2 regions of the Pseudoalteromonas sp. SANK 73390 genome follow, and region 2 is predicted to be linked to the other one. Evidence: predicted binding sites of a transcription regulator. Region 2 holds the regulator's gene; the other holds the start of a gene.
What was found. The regulator MetJ, encoded in region 2, represses methionine synthesis genes. The targets are predictions, from matches to a motif close to TAGACGTCTAGACGTCTA.
Positions count from the first base shown of each region.

Region 1 (8,449 bases), on a different contig from region 2:
ATTGGCACCATGCAAGGCCATTACGTTATGCGTAACGAATTTGGCAGTGAATTTGAAGCCCCGGTTGCCGTATTTCGCTTAGCCTGTCCAAACATTTTACACTAGCTTTATTATGGCTCAATATGCAATTGGAGATCTACAAGGCTGCTATAAACCATTTATGCAGCTTTTAGATATTGTAGATTTCAACCCAAGCCAAGATCACCTCTATCTAGTAGGAGATATTGTTGCACGAGGGCCTGATTCACAAGCTTGTTTAGACTTTTTGTGCGTTAACCAAAGTGCCATTACCATTACACTAGGCAATCACGATCTGCACTTTTTGGCCTGTGCGTACCTAAGCAAAGCCCCCAATGCTAAAGACAGATTAGAAGGCGTATTTGCCAGTAAAAAATTGCCACAATATATATCAATGTTACAAAGCCAGCCATTAGCTATTTTTTTACCAAAGCTTGATACATTTATATCTCATGCAGGAATACATCCTAGTTGGAGTATTCAGCAAGCTTTACAACTTGCTGACTTTGCAAAACAATGCTATCAATCAAAAAATAGCATGAACTTTTTTGCAAACATGTATGGCCAATGTCCCAATGGTAAATTAAACGATCTAAGTCAGTTTGATAAATTCAAAACCATTGTCAATGTGTTTACACGTATGCGCTTTGTCGACAAAGATAATCAATTGGATCTCAGGCATAAAGGCCCTGCTGAGTCATCTGATAGCTTAAAACCTTGGTTTGCAGATAAACGCTTTGCGCAAGATACAACTCGCTATGTTTTTGGACATTGGGCAGCCCTTGAAGGGAAAACTAACTTAAAAAATGTGATTGCTTTAGATACTGGATGTGTGTGGGGTGGCCCGATGACATTAATGGATTTAACATCAGGTGAGCATTTTTCATGCAAATGAGGTAAGCTTATCTGGTTTTACTGAATTTTTTAAACGTATCTGCTATAAAATACTTAACTTATCCTTAATATGACCGATAAGTTATTCAATCCTATTAGTAAATTTATGGAACCTGTATGAACTTGACTGTTAGCCAAAGAATTTGGGGTGGTTTTATTTTTATCACTCTTTTACTGCTGTTAATTGGCGGAAACTCGTTGCTACGGATTGCAAATATCGATAGCTCGACACAACAGGTCAATCGACTATCTCTGCCCGCGCTAGATAAAAGCTCAGAACTGCAAGTTGAATTTTCATTGATGAGCAAAATGGCACAAGGCACTTTTTATGCGCAAACACCTGCTGAGCTAAATAATTTAAAAACCCAGTTTGATAAAAGACAAAGAGCGTTTGAAAAAACCTACTCTCAATTAAAGCAAGTTGTACAAGATAGTCCTAAATTGGCTAACAATGCACGCGATGTTGGGAAAACCTTTGCCACTTTTTCTAAATCTGTCGCAAGCTTAAAAAAAGATAAGGCGCTTGAACTTGAGCTGCGTAAAACGCTTAAATCACAATTAGAAGAAATAGAGATAAGTGCTGAAGATGCCACCACGGTGGTTTTGGATATTATTGACCTAGATGAGTTAAAAGAGCAAAGTACACGCGCTTACCAAGCTGCAACTAGTATGGAAAATAACTTTTCATCTATGGTAACTAATAGTACTGACATGCTAACGATTACTAACTTGAACACACTCTCTATCGTTAAAAAAGATCAAGAATATTTAATTGGTGAGCTTGCACGTAATATGGACCTAATGAAAGGCCCAGTACTAGCGCTAGATGCTGATTTGTTTGCTGATTTAGAGTCGTACTATGGCGCCCTTGAAAAGCAAGTGACAGGTAATCAAAGCTTATTTGAAAACAAAAAGCGATTGATTAATGCCATCGACATGACTCGCAAGGAATTACAAGACTCTGAGCAAACTACCCAAGCTGCTTTAAAACAGCTTGATGAGCTACTAGACGAAGCAAGTAAAGTTGCATTCAATTTGCAACAAGACGTGCGACAAGATGTGAATGCGGCAAATCTATGGACTTGGGTTGGCATGATAGTCGCAACCTTAATCGCCATTGTTGTGGCCTATATTACAGTCAACTTAATTACCAAGCCTCTATCTGAAGTCAATCGAGTTTTAACTATTGTTGCCGGTGGTGACATGACTCAGAAGTTAGATGACTCTGCTCGGGATGAGTTTGGTGAGTTATCTCGTAGCTGTAATACCTTGATTAGTAGCTTACGTGAGCTAATTACAGGCATCGTCTCTCGCTCCACACAGCTTGCTGCAGCATCTGAAGAAACATCAACCATTACCAATGAGTCAAGCCAAGCGATTCGTAACCAACAGGCGCAAGTTGAACAAGCTGCTACTGCAACAACCGAAATGAGTAGTACCTCGCACGGTGTGAGTAACAGCGCACATCAAGCATTGCTTGAGATAAAAAATGCGGATAAAGAAGCTGAAAGAGTTAAAGGTATTTCTTACGATAATAAACATACCATTGAACAACTTGCAAAAGAGGTAGATGAAGCCTCAGGCGTTATCAATAAGCTCCATCAAGACAGTGCATCTATTGGTGGTATCTTAGATGTGATCCGTGGTATTGCTGAACAAACGAACTTGCTAGCGCTCAATGCAGCGATTGAAGCAGCCCGAGCTGGTGAACAAGGTCGTGGTTTTGCTGTCGTTGCAGATGAAGTTCGCTCATTAGCAAGCAAAACGCAAGAGTCTACCCAAGAAATTCAGTCTATGATTGAATCACTCCAAGCGGGTGCCGAAGAAGCAGTTAGAGCCATGTCTAAAGGTAAACAACAAGCGGAATCTTGTGTAGAGAAAAGCGACCTTGCAAACGATGCGCTAAACTCAATTACGCAAGCAGTATCACAAGCGCATGATGTGAGTGAAGAGATATCCAATGCAGCCAACGAGCAGCAACAAGTTGCACAAGAGATCAGTGAGCGTCTTGAGTCTATTGTATCTATTGCCGAGCAAACAGCTGAAGGTGCCAGTCAAACGTCAATTTCAAGTAGTGAAGTGGCAAAGCTGGCAGAAGAGCTACGTCAATCGGTTGAGCAATTTAAAGTTTAGACTGGTAAAATTTATCGGATTCTTGATAAGCGCCTTAATGGCGCTTTTTTAGTGCAGTTACTATAAGCTAACCCCTGCTCTGGATAAGCGAATTTGCCCAATAAATAATTTGAGTTATACCACACATAGTATTAAACGCAGCTTATGAGTCATAAAGTTCGCTTGAATATTCAATGCTTAATAAAACTGGTATTAGTGCAAACTGCAACTTTAATCTTTAGCAAATCTTGAGTATAAAAAAACCCGCCGAAGCGGGTTTTTACATCATTGTTTATGTCTAACAAGCTACTGTATTCAGTAGAGTGCGATTAAAACAAGCTGTTTGCTTTCGCTACAACGTTTTCAACTGTAAAACCAAAGTGCGCAAATAGCTCATTGGCTGGTGCTGATTCCCCAAAAGTGCTCATACCAACCACGGCGCCATTTAAGCCTACGTACTTGTACCAGTAATCTGCAATGCCTGCTTCAACTGCAACACGACGAGATACTGCACTTGGCAGTACACTTTCTTTGTATTGTGCAGATTGAGCATCAAATACATCAGTTGATGGCATAGACACAACGCGTACCTTTTTACCTGACTCGCGTAACACCTTGGCAGCATCAACCGTCAATTGAACTTCTGAGCCAGTAGCAATAAGAATAAGCTCAGGGTTTCCGTCACAACTTAGTACGTAACCGCCTTGCTTAATTGCTTGAACTTGCTGCTCATCACGTGCTTGCTGCTCTAAGCCTTGACGAGTAAAGATAAGCGACGTTGGCCCATCTTTACGCTCAATCGCTTGCTGCCATGCAACAGCTGATTCAACTTGGTCGCACGGACGCCAGTTTACTAAATTTGGTGTTAGACGCATGCTGGCAATTTGCTCTACTGGTTGGTGCGTTGGCCCATCTTCCCCCAAACCAATTGAGTCATGTGTATATACAAAAATGCTTGGCTGCTTCATCAGTGCTGCCATACGAACTGCATTGCGTGCATATTCCATAAACATTAGGAATGTTGCACCATAAGGCACAAACCCTTTATGCAGTGCAATACCATTCATAATGGCAGACATACCAAACTCACGTACACCGTAAAAAATATAGTTACCTGAGGCATCGTCTGCAGTTAGGCCTTTTGACTGATCCCATAATGTTAAATTAGAACCTGCTAAATCTGCAGAGCCACCCATAAATTCAGGTAAAATAGGGCCAAATGCATTGAGTGCATTTTGCGATGCTTTACGTGTTGCAGGGTTCGCTGGATTAGCTTGCAATTGCGCAATATACCCTTGCGTATGCTCCTGCCAATTTGCTGGCAAGTCACCTTTCATTCGACGTTCAAATTCAGCGGCTAGTTCTGGATACTCAAGCTGATATTCTGTGAATTTAATTGTCCACTCGCTTTGCTGTTGCTGACCACGCGCTGTGGCGTTCCACTTGGCATAAATATCTTCAGGAACTTCAAACGCACCATGCGTCCAACCTAGAAACTCACGCGACGCTTTAATTTCATCATCACCCAATGGCGCACCATGACAATCATGACTACCAGATTTATTTGGAGAGCCATAGCCAATCACCGTTTTACAACAAATTAATGTTGGCTTATCTGACTCAGCACGCGCCGCTTCGATAGCAGCAGTAATTGCATCACTATCGTGACCATCTACACCAGCAATAACGTGCCATCCATAAGCTTCAAAACGCTTTGGTGTATCATCGCTAAACCAACCTTCTACTTCGCCATCAATAGATATGCCGTTATCATCCCAGAACGCGATGAGCTTGCCTAAGCCTAGCGTACCTGCCAACGAACATGCTTCATGCGAAATCCCTTCCATCAAACAACCATCACCTAAAAAGGTATAGGTGTAATGATCTACAATATCATGCTCACCACGATTAAATTGGGCTGCGAGCGATTTTTCGGCAATAGCCATACCAACTGCGTTAGTTATGCCTTGGCCTAGTGGACCAGTTGTTGTTTCAATACCTGGCGCATAACCGTATTCTGGGTGACCTGGTGTTTTTGAGTGCATTTGACGAAAGTTTTTCAAATCATCAATCGATAACTCATAACCGCTTAAATGTAACAAAGAATAAATCAGCATTGAACCATGCCCATTTGACAATACAAAGCGGTCTCTGTCAGCCCATTGTGGATTACTTGGATTATGCTTTAGATAATCGCGCCAGAGCACCTCTGCGATATCCGCCATACCCATAGGGGCACCAGGGTGACCAGATTTGGCCTTTTGAACCGCATCCATTGACAGAACACGGATTGCATTTGCAAGTTCTTTGCGAGATGGCATGAATTCTCCTACCTTTAAAATTTATTTGTGCGCGGGTCTTGAAAGTGCCCATTCTTACTTATTTTCACTCTAAACTGCAATGGTAATTCCAATAAAACGTGGTTCAAAGCCCAGTTTTTAAAGCCTTGTGAAACGATTGAACCGTTTTAGACGTCTAGGCGTAAAAAAGCTATTAATATGCTACACTTTTAGTTAAAATACTTCCCTTAATTCTTTAGCGCTATCCCCGTAGTTTGTGAAGCGCAATATTTGTGAGCATAAATACAATGGCAAAACATTTATTTACTTCTGAGTCTGTTTCTGAAGGTCATCCGGATAAAATCGCCGATCAAATTTCTGATGCGGTACTTGATGCAATTTTAGAGCAAGATCCAAAAGCACGTGTTGCGTGTGAAACTTACGTTAAAACCGGTATGGTTATGGTCGGTGGTGAAGTAACCACAAGTGCTTGGGTAGATATTGAAGAGCTAACACGTAAAACTGTACGTGAAATTGGTTACACACATTCAGATATGGGCTTTGATGCCGATTCATGTGCAATTTTAAACACCATTGGGAAACAATCACCTGATATTAACCAAGGTGTTGACCGTGCTCGCGCTGAAGAGCAAGGTGCTGGTGACCAAGGTCTAATGTTTGGTTATGCATGTAATGAAACTGACGTGCTAATGCCTGCACCCATTACTTACTCACATCGCCTAGTCCAACGCCAAGCGCAAGTACGCAAAAGTGGCGAGCTAAGCTGGTTACGCCCTGATGCTAAATCGCAGGTAACTTTTGCCTACGAAAATGGTAAAGCGGTGGGTATCGATGCTGTTGTATTATCAACTCAACACTGTGATTCAATTTCTCAAGATGATTTGGTTGAAGCAGTAATGGAAACCATTATCAAGCCGGTTCTTCCTGCTGAGCTTATCACTCAAGCAACCAAGTTTTTCATTAACCCGACTGGCCGCTTTGTTATCGGTGGTCCAATGGGTGACTGTGGCCTAACTGGCCGTAAAATTATTGTTGACACCTACGGTGGCATGGCTCGACACGGTGGTGGGGCATTCTCTGGTAAAGATCCATCTAAAGTAGACCGTTCAGCGGCATATGCAGCACGTTATGTTGCTAAAAATATCGTTGCAGCTGGGCTTGCAGATAAGTGTGAAATACAAGTTTCTTATGCAATCGGTGTTGCTGAGCCAACATCTATCAGCGTTGAAACATTTGGCACAGGTAAATTAGAGGAAGCACGCTTAATTGAAATCATCCGTGAGCACTTTGACTTACGCCCATATGGCATTTTAACTATGCTTGACCTTGAGCGTCCTATTTATCAACCAACGGCTGCATACGGCCACTTTGGTCGCGATGAATTCCCATGGGAAAAAACAGACAAAGCTGACGCATTAAAAGCATCTGCTGGCTTGTAAACGTCAAGCTCTGAAATAAAACAGGTGCATTAAGCGCCTTTTTTATTTCCTATTATTACTGACTGTTTGTTGTTCTAACATATTCACTTGGCGACATACCATACCAACGTTTTACAGCCCGGTTAAGTGATGCCTGCTCTGCATAACCCAATCTTTCACTTAGAGCTTGTTTGCTTAGTACATGGCAAAATTGCGTAAAGCGCCTTTTGCGCTCTTGCTCTATTAATTGCGAAAAACTTAAATTATGAGATTTTAATTGTCGTTGCAATGTACGGGGTGACGTTGCTAAGACTTTAGCTAGGCGCAATAAAGACATATCATGCAAATCGCAACTATGTAATATGGGTTGTAATTGCCCTAACCAGTTCGAGGGGCTCTCATACGTACGCTGAAGATCTTGAATCGCGGGATATAAGTTAGCACTTACAAATTCATTTTTCGTTAATATAGGATGATTTAGCAACTCAGCGTCAAAGTAAATCCCATTACCAGTTGCTTTACCTTTTACCTCACAACTAAACCATGTTGTTAATCGCTGTAGTTCAGGCTCGCTGACATTCACATTAAGCTCGATACAGTCCGCACAAAGCGGTTTACCAGTAATATGCCTAACCATAGCAATCCACGCCGTCATATTACGTAAAATAGCATGCTGGTTATTTTCATAAGGTTGCCAAGTAATACAAGCGATATTGTTCGCGATACTAAATTGACAACCCCCAATATCAGCCACTGTTTTGTCAAAAGCCAGTAAAGCGTCTAATGCTTCTTGCAAAGTACTTGAAGATTCAACTAAATATCCAAGCAGACCATATTGAGCACTGGTGATTTGCTTACCCAGCTCGAACCCCCAAAGAGGGTCTTTTTTTGCTTCTGCACCACGTTCAAGAGCAGAAAAGTATTGCTGCATCGGGATCCGGGTTAAGTGTAAACACTCTGATGGCAAATAATCGGCCAACACTTGGCAATACTGACGACAAACATCAAACATAATGGCGTGAAAAGACAAAAATATGACTCATAAAGTCAAGTATGCCTCGCTATACAACGATATGCTAGCACTACTATTTACTCATTAGCATTGTTTATGCGCTTACTTGATATCCTAATTTTACTGCCAAAATCGAGTCATTTTACCTTAGAGGCTCTCACCGACTGCTCAGTACTAACGCGCATATTTAAGGGGGAATTTACTCCGCTGCCTGCAGAAAATGGCTTACCACGAAGGCATGTCACCCTACACGGTCACAACTTTGTTGAAGTGATTACACATCAAAGTCCTCAGCGTTTATGCTATCAAATACAAGGCCAAGGGCCCGTTAAACAACACCATGGTGAAATTTCACTTATTTACACCTGCGCAAATTTACAGATCAGATATCAAATTTTTGGTTTCAGTAACACTTGGCTGCCAACTTGGCTGCTTAAATTAGTCATATTTGTCGACTTCAACCTTGCAGCCAGACGACTAAGGAAGCTGTACCATGAATGCTGAGTTTATCTTACTCGCATTAAGTCCATTATTTGCTGTCGCTATCTTGATTGAATATCGCAAAGCCAAAGACCGCTATACGTTTAAAGAGTTTGTACTTAATGCTGGCCTAGCGTTCTCGCATCAAACAACTGATTTACTCGCGTTATTACTACTATTGCCCTTATTTGAGTGGCTATATAATAATTACGCGA
Region 1 is NZ_ARPN01000056.1:55,331-63,779, reverse strand. Features, by position in the region: gene apaG (Co2+/Mg2+ efflux protein ApaG) at 1-105, shown strand, start outside; gene SANK73390_RS08825 (symmetrical bis(5'-nucleosyl)-tetraphosphatase) at 113-913, shown strand; gene SANK73390_RS08820 (methyl-accepting chemotaxis protein) at 1,030-3,045, shown strand; gene tkt (transketolase) at 3,354-5,345, opposite strand; gene metK (methionine adenosyltransferase) at 5,612-6,763, shown strand; gene SANK73390_RS08805 (AraC family transcriptional regulator) at 6,819-7,772, opposite strand; gene SANK73390_RS08800 (sterol desaturase family protein) at 8,248-8,449, shown strand, end outside.
Region 1: a site for MetJ is predicted at 5,493-5,510, ahead of metK (methionine adenosyltransferase). Genes of this name have one in related genera too.

Region 2 (8,449 bases):
CGTGGTAATGAAACGCTTTGCTTTACTATACCCTTCTTTAACTATTTCAGTCGGATTTGCTTCCACGTCAAAACTACTACGAACTTGGAGCTTAATGTTAGTATTTTTAAGTGGTGATAACGTTTTTGCATGAAGAACTGGGTTACCTAAACGTGCAAGTAAATGAGCTTGTGCTCTACATATTTTTGGGTATTTGATAGCACTTGCGACTTTACGAGGGTCGGTACTAAAAACACCTTGAGTATCAGTCCAAATAGACACAGCGCTGGCATCTATATAATTTGCCAACAAAGTAGCACTATAATCACTGCCATTGCGCCCCAATGTAACGGTACTGTTTGCTACATCACTAGCAATAAAACCAGTAACCACATATAAAACACGCTCAGATAATTGCTCGGCACACGAGCGTTTATTTTGTTGGTGTAAAAGTTGGCCTTGATGCAAAGTAAACAAACACCTTGCATCTACATGCCTTGCAGCCAACCCTAATTGAGTCAGGTAACAACCTAAAATGCGTGCTGACCACAATTCTCCATGTGCGAGCAAAGTCGCTTCATGTAAGGTTTTTTGCTTTGCATGTAATGTAATTACTTGTAGCTCAGTATCTAATTGCGATAATAATTCACGCTGCGGCTGCGCTTGAAACAACGCTTTAATAAGCTCAGCTTGATGATTTTCTAATTGTAAAAGAATATCACTAAAGCCTTGGTTGTCATCTTGCTGATAGCTTTGCCATAACTTTACCAAAGTATTCGTCGTTTTACCCGCAGCCGATACCACTACACAATCACCTGCTCGACAATGACTCAATACAATTTGTGCCACTGCTTGATAACGCTCAGCACTGCTTAAACTTGAACCACCAAATTTATGTACTACTTTTGCCATTGTTTTACCACAAAGCCGTATGAGCCGGCGTTAATTTAAAAGATTTTGCATCATCTGAGGCATTTGCATTACCCTGTTGCACTTTTTTAAATGATTGCTCCAAATCATCTAATAAGTCTTGCACATCTTCAATACCAACAGAAATGCGTATCAAAGTATCGCCTACGCCCGCATCAAGGCGGGCTTGGGGTTCCATCCCAGCATGGGTCATTGTTGCTGGATGGCAAATTAAACTCTCCACCCCGCCTAACGATTCAGCCAATGAAAACTGCTTAAGGTTCGTCAGAAACGCTGCTGAGTCTTTTAAGCCACCTTTGATATCAAAGCTTACCATACCGCCAAAACCTTCTTGCTGTTGCTTAGCAAGCGCATGCTGTGGATGAGACTCTAAACCGGGATAATAAACTTGGCTCACATAAGGCGACTGTTCAAGATATTGAGCAACTATTAGCGCATTCTCTTGATGCTGCTTCAAACGCACATTTAATGTTCGTAAGCCTCGCAGGGTTAAGTAGCTATCAAATGGCGCGCCTGTAATACCTATATTATTTGCCCACCATGCTAACTCTTCACCAAGCTCGGCTGTATTAGCTATCACAGCTCCACCGACAACATCAGAATGACCATTAATATATTTGGTAGTAGAATGCACAACAATATCTACACCAAACTTAATGGGGTTTTGCAGCGCAGGTGATAAAAATGTATTGTCAGCGGCAACCAAGGCCCCGACTTCTTTTGCTGCATTTGCAACAGCAGCGATATCAGTCAATCTTAAAATAGGGTTACTTGGGGTTTCTATCCAAACTAACTTAGGCTTTATTGTTAGAATTTTCTCATAACTTTGTTTTTGTGTGAGATCCAACACAACTAACTTTAATAGCCCTCGCTTTTGCAAAGACGTGAATAAACGATAGCTTCCACCATAACAATCATGCGGTATGACTAAAGTGTCGTCATAATTTAGTAATTGTGTTACCAAATGCACTGCTGACATACCTGTTGCAGTGATAATACCCCTAGCACCTCCTTCTAGTTGTGCAAGAGTTTGAGCTAACGTATCGCGGTTTGGATTGCCACTGCGACCATAATCATATGCACGCTTAGTATCAAAATCAGCAAACGAATACGTTGTTGATAAATAAAGAGGCGGTACAACTGCACCATGATGCTTATCGGCTTCAATACCGTAACGTACTGCTATGGTCGACTTTTTACTTTGGCTCATATCATCACCTAGATAATTGGATGTTTAGACGTCTAAAAGGTTAGATGATTAAAAAGTAGAAGTCAAAGCATTTATACTTCTATATGGCTAATCAACTAGTATTTGACTATCTTTTTTAAACCGATAAAATTTCGCCACTTAATTTAATTGTATTGCTAATAAAACTGCATTTTTGAATAAACTATCATCGGTACACTTATCAAGGTTAGTTTATATCATGGAGTTCACATGTTAAGTTTACGAATTCAGTCTTATTAGCATTCCCAACACTGAGGCAACAAAAACATTATGGCTAAATGGAATGGTGAGTATATTCACCCTTATGCTGAACATGGTAAAAAATCTGAACAAGTAAAAAAAATTACCGTTTCTATCCCGCTAAACGTGCTAAAAGTACTCACTGATGAACGTACGCGCCGCCAAGTTAATAACTTACGACACGCAACCAATAGTGAGCTATTATGTGAGGCTTTTTTGCATGCATTTACTGGCCAACCACTGCCGAGTGATGAAGACTTACGCAAAGATAACCCAGAAAAAGTGCCTGAAGAAGTACGTAAAATTATGGAAGGTATGGGCTTAGAAGTGCCCATTATTGACGAAGAGTAACTCTTCTATTAATAAGGCTTTAGTACTGACTACTAGAGCCTACAATATTATTGACTCTTCTAAGAATACTTTTAGCTCTTCGCTTTGACAAAAAAAGGCAGCTGTATCAACCTAAAGCATAAAAATGGCTTTTGGTGCCTGATAAGCGTATTTGATTTTATAGGCACTATAAGTTTAAATAATACCGTATATGGACTCTCTGCGATTGCTAGACTCTAGTTGGTAAAAACTCAAAGCCCATTGCACTTCCAGCTATTAAAAAGCGCATGTTCGGTGGCGTGGGGCTGGAGGTTAACGACCTCCAGCTATCCGATTAGCTAATTATTAACTCAGTAAAGTTACCCATTCATCAGAATTAGAGATAATAAATTGATAAGTGTTACCATCATTTAATGAAATTTCAATTGCATCGGTTGTTATAGGAAGAAGCCCCGCCCCTTTGCCAACACATTTATCAACCTTAGACAGCGCACTCCTATCAAATTTATAAGGTCCTAGTCCAAAACCTTTATTGAAAGGTTCAAAGTTAATATCATTTTCAGTTATCCAAAATTTACCATCGGCTTTAGCCGCACCGCTTTGAATTGTTGCGACTGTCGATTTTACTACCATATCCTTCATGGTTATATTCCTTCTGTGACTGTTTTGAAATAAGTACTAGATTGCTGCTGCTTTAATGAAAATAGCTAATGAACCTGAGGATTAACTCACTATAAATTTATTTTTTGATGGTTCAACCATAGCTGAGTTCCTATTATAACTCAATCCGTTACTTCGATTTCTCGTAAAATCTAAAACGGCTTGCTGTTGTTTTTTTATCCAACAGGATGTTTATACTAATTTATTAACACATTGATCATTCTAGCGAGCTAAATGACCCATTAACTGCGTTAAAAATTACTCATATAGAATAACCTGGAATACATTCATCACTGAAAGTTAGAAGGTAAAGAACTTATGTTTGAGAGACTAGATAAAATTGGTCAATTTGATTGATACAATTAATGTAATAGTATTACTAGGTAGATACAGCACCTGATGACAAATCAATGGTTTATAAAATCATCTGCTGTAACCATGGTGCAAGTGCATATGTGTTTATACTGATAAGATAAACGTCCCAAACACAAAAAGCCCCAACCAAAGGTCAGGGCTTTTTTAAAACAAAGTTTAAATTAGTATAAAACTAAAATTAAGCTTGCTTAGGACGTGAAATCACATCAACTAAAGTCCAAGATTTATTCTTAGAAATTGGCGCACATTCACTAATAGTAACTGTATCGCCTGCTTTAGCTGTGTTGCTTTCATCATGAGCGTGCAACTTAGTTGTACGCTTGATGAATTTACCGTAGATCGGGTGTTTAACCTGACGTTCGATAGCAACAACGATAGATTTGTCCATCTTGTCGCTTAGTACACGACCTTGAAGAGTACGGATCTTATCGCTCATTATGCACCTGCCTTCTGGTTGATAACCGTTTTAACACGCGCAATACTGCGACGTACTTTTTTCAGCTCGTGAGTTTGAGCTAGCTGACCTGTGCTTACTTGCATGCGCAGGTTGAACTGCTCACGTAGTAGCTCAAGAAGTTCAGCATTTAGCTCTTCTACGCTTTTGTCTTTCAGTTCGCTAGCTTTCATCACATTACCGTCCGAGTTACAAATGTTGTTTTGAAAGGTAATTTACGAGCAGCAAGGTTGAATGCTTCACGAGCAAGCTCTTCAGAAACACCTTCCATCTCATAAAGTACTTTGCCTGGCTGGATTTCAGCAACCCAGTACTCAACAGAGCCTTTACCTTTACCCATACGAACTTCAAGCGGCTTTTCAGTGATTGGCTTATCTGGGAATACACGGATCCAGATTTTACCTTGACGCTTTACGTGACGTGTCATAGCACGACGAGCTGCTTCGATTTGACGAGCAGTCATACGGCCACGACCTGTAGCTTTCAAGCCGAAAGAACCGAAGCTTACTTTGTTACCGTTGTTAGCAAGACCACGGTTGCGGCCTTTATGCACTTTACGGAATTTTGTACGTTTTGGCTGTAACATTATCGCTACCTCTTACTTAGCACTTTTTTTGGCTTTCTTCGGCGCACGCTTAGATGGCTTCTCTTGCTCTTGAACTAGTGGTAAACCACCAATTACTTCGCCTTTGAAGATCCAAACTTTAACACCAATGATACCGTAAGTGGTTAACGCTTCAGAAGTTGCATAATCGATATCTGCACGTAAAGTATGTAGAGGTACACGACCTTCACGATACCATTCAGAACGTGCGATTTCAGCGCCGCCAAGACGACCGCTTACTTCAACTTTGATACCTTTAGCACCAATGCGCATTGCATTTTGTACCGAACGCTTCATAGCGCGACGGAACATAACACGACGCTCAAGCTGAGATGCGATGCCGTCTGCAACTAATTGTGCATCAAGCTCTGGTTTACGTACTTCAGAAATGTTGATCTGAGCAGGTACACCCGCAATCTTTGTTACAGCTTGACGAAGCTTTTCTACGTCTTCGCCTTTTTTACCGATAACAACACCAGGACGAGCTGTGTGAATTGTTACACGGATTGATTTAGCTGGACGCTCGATAACGATTTTAGACACAGAAGCTGCTTTCAATTCCTTAGTAAGGAATTGACGCACTTTGTGATCGCCAAAAAGCTGTGCAGAGAAATCTTTTGTACTCGCGTACCAGGTAGAAACCCAAGGTTTAGAGATACCTAGGCGAATACCAGTAGGATGAACTTTTTGTCCCATTACTTATATCTCCTAGCTATCTGAAACCACAACAGTGATGTGGCTTGTACGCTTAAGGATGCGGTCTGCGCGTCCTTTAGCACGTGGCATGATACGTTTCATTGTAGGACCATCGTCCACAAAAACCGTAGCTACACGTAGCTCATCAATGTCAGCACCTTCGTTATGCTCTGCGTTAGCAATAGCAGACTCAAGTACTTTTTTAACTAATACAGCCGCTTTCTTTGGGCTGTACGCCAGGATTTCTAGTGCGCGATCTACCGGTAGTCCGCGGATCTGATCAGCTACTAGACGTGCTTTTTGCGCCGAACCAGAGGCGAATTTGTGTTTAGCTAATGCTTCCATCATACCCTCCGATTAACGCTTTTTAGCTTTCTTATCCGCAGCGTGGCCGCGGTAAGTACGTGTAGGTGCAAATTCACCTAGTTTGTGACCGATCATTTCGTCCGAAACAAATACAGGGACGTGCTGACGACCATTATGGACTGCGATGGTCAATCCGATCATATTAGGGATGATCATTGAACGACGGCTCCAAGTCTTTATAGGCTTCTTGTCACCGCTTTCCAACGCCTTCTCTACCTTCTTCAGCAAGTGTAGGTCTATGAATGGACCCTTCTTGAGAGAACGTGGCATGGCAATTCCTCAACTATTACTTAGTACGACGACGTACAATTAATTTATCTGTACGCTTGTTCTTGCGCGTTTTAGCACCTTTGGTAGGCTTGCCCCATGGAGACACAGGGTGACGACCACCAGAAGTACGACCTTCACCACCACCGTGTGGGTGATCAACCGGGTTCATGGCAACACCACGAACAGTCGGACGAATACCACGCCAGCGAGTAGCACCAGCTTTACCTAGTGAACGAAGCATATGCTCAGCATTGCCTACTTCACCTAAGGTAGCGCGACAGTCAGATTCAACTTTACGAACTTCGCCTGAACGAAGACGTAGAGTCACATATTGACCTTCACGTGCTAGGATTTGAACGTATGCACCAGCAGAACGTGCGATTTGAGCACCTTTACCTGGTTTTAATTCAACGTTGTGTACAGTCGAACCTACAGGCATGTTACGCATCGGCAATGTGTTACCAGCTTTAATTGGTGCATCAACACCAGACTGGATTTGATCACCGGCTTTAAGGCCTTTAGGTGCAATGATGTAACGACGCTCACCGTCTGCATATAATACAAGAGCGATGTTTGCGCTACGGTTTGGATCGTACTCTAAACGCTCAACAGTGGCTGGAATGCCATCTTTAGTACGTTTAAAGTCAATTAAACGGTAGTGTTGCTTATGACCACCACCGATATGACGAACCGTGATACGACCGTTGTTGTTACGACCACCTGACTTAGAGTTTTTCTCTAAAAGCGGAGCGTATGGCTTACCCTTATGTAGATCAGGGTTAACCACTTTAACGACGTGACGACGACCCGCAGAAGTTGGTTTACACTTTTGAAGTGCCATAATTCTAACTCCCCTTATTACTCGGCGCCGCCGACAAAGTCTAGCTCGCTACCTTCTTTAAGAGTAACGTAGGCTTTTTTCCAGTCTGAACGACGACCGAAACGCATGCCAGTACGTTTTGTTTTACCCTTAACATTTAGAGTGCGAACACCAGTTACTTCTACTTCAAAAAGCTTCTCAACTGCCGCTTTAACTTCAGCTTTAGTTGCATCTTTTGCTACTTTGAAAACAATCGTGTTGTTATCTTCAGCAGCAATAGTACTTTTTTCAGAGATGTGTGGAGCAAGAATTACTTTTAAAAGACGTTCTTCACGGATCATGCTAGCGCCTCCTCAAGTTGCTTAACAGCACCTGCAGTAATAAGTACCTTATCGAAAGCGATTAGGCTTACTGGGTCAATGCCAGCTACATCACGAGTGTCAACCTTATAAAGGTTACGTGCAGAAAGGAATAGATTCTCATCTACTTCTTCAGTCACGATTAACACGTCTTTAAGCTCAAGCTCTTTAAGTTTACCAACAAGCTCTTTAGTTTTAGGTGCTTCTAAACCGAAGTTTTCAACAACTACTAAACGCTCTTGACGAACAAGCTCAGACAAGATGCTCTTAATCGCACCGCGATACATCTTACGGTTAACTTTTTGGCTGTGATCTTGCGGCTTAGCTGCAAAAGTCACACCACCGCTGCGCCATATTGGGCTGCGGATTGTACCAGCACGAGCACGGCCAGTACCTTTTTGAGCGAATGGTTTTTTACCACCGCCTCTTACTTCAGAACGTGTCTTCTGAGCACGAGTACCTTGACGAGCACCTGCTGCATAAGCAACAACTACTTGATGTACTAATGCTTCGTTAAACTCACGTCCAAAAGTAGCTTCGGAAACTTCAAGCGCGCCAGCGCCTTTAATTGCTAATTCCATCACTAAATCTCCAGGACTTATGCTTTAACAGCTGGTTTAACGACCACGTCACCGCCGATAGCTCCAGGTACTGCACCCTTAACTAAAAGCAGGTTACGCTCAGCGTCAACACGTACTAATTCTAGGTTCTGAGTAGTTGTTTGCACATTACCCATTTGACCAGCCATTTTCTTACCTTTAAACACCTTACCAGGTGATTGGTTTTGACCGATTGAACCAGGAGCACGGTGAGACAAAGAGTTACCGTGTGTTGCGTCTTGCATGCTGAAGTTCCAGCGCTTAACACCACCTTGGAAACCTTTACCTTTTGAAGTACCTGTAACGTCTACTTTGTTTACGTCGTTGAATAATTCAACTGTAAGCTCAGTACCTACTTCAAAATCGCCTTCACCACCATTTAGGCGGAATTCCCACAGGCCACGACCCGCTTCAACACCAGCTTTAGCGAAGTGACCCGCTGCTGCTTTGTTTACACGGCTTGCTTTTTTCTCGCCTGCAGTAACTTGAAGCGCTTCATAACCGTCTGTTGCGTCAGATTTAATCTGAGTAACACGGTT
Region 2 is NZ_ARPN01000128.1:37,507-45,955, forward strand. Features, by position in the region: gene metL (bifunctional aspartate kinase/homoserine dehydrogenase II) at 1-891, opposite strand, end outside; gene metB (cystathionine gamma-synthase) at 896-2,119, opposite strand; gene metJ (met regulon transcriptional regulator MetJ) at 2,408-2,728, shown strand; gene SANK73390_RS17745 (hypothetical protein) at 3,053-3,349, opposite strand; gene rpsQ (30S ribosomal protein S17) at 3,921-4,178, opposite strand; gene rpmC (50S ribosomal protein L29) at 4,178-4,369, opposite strand; gene rplP (50S ribosomal protein L16) at 4,369-4,782, opposite strand; gene rpsC (30S ribosomal protein S3) at 4,795-5,496, opposite strand; gene rplV (50S ribosomal protein L22) at 5,509-5,841, opposite strand; gene rpsS (30S ribosomal protein S19) at 5,854-6,132, opposite strand; gene rplB (50S ribosomal protein L2) at 6,149-6,973, opposite strand; gene rplW (50S ribosomal protein L23) at 6,991-7,293, opposite strand; gene rplD (50S ribosomal protein L4) at 7,290-7,892, opposite strand; gene rplC (50S ribosomal protein L3) at 7,910-8,449, opposite strand, start outside.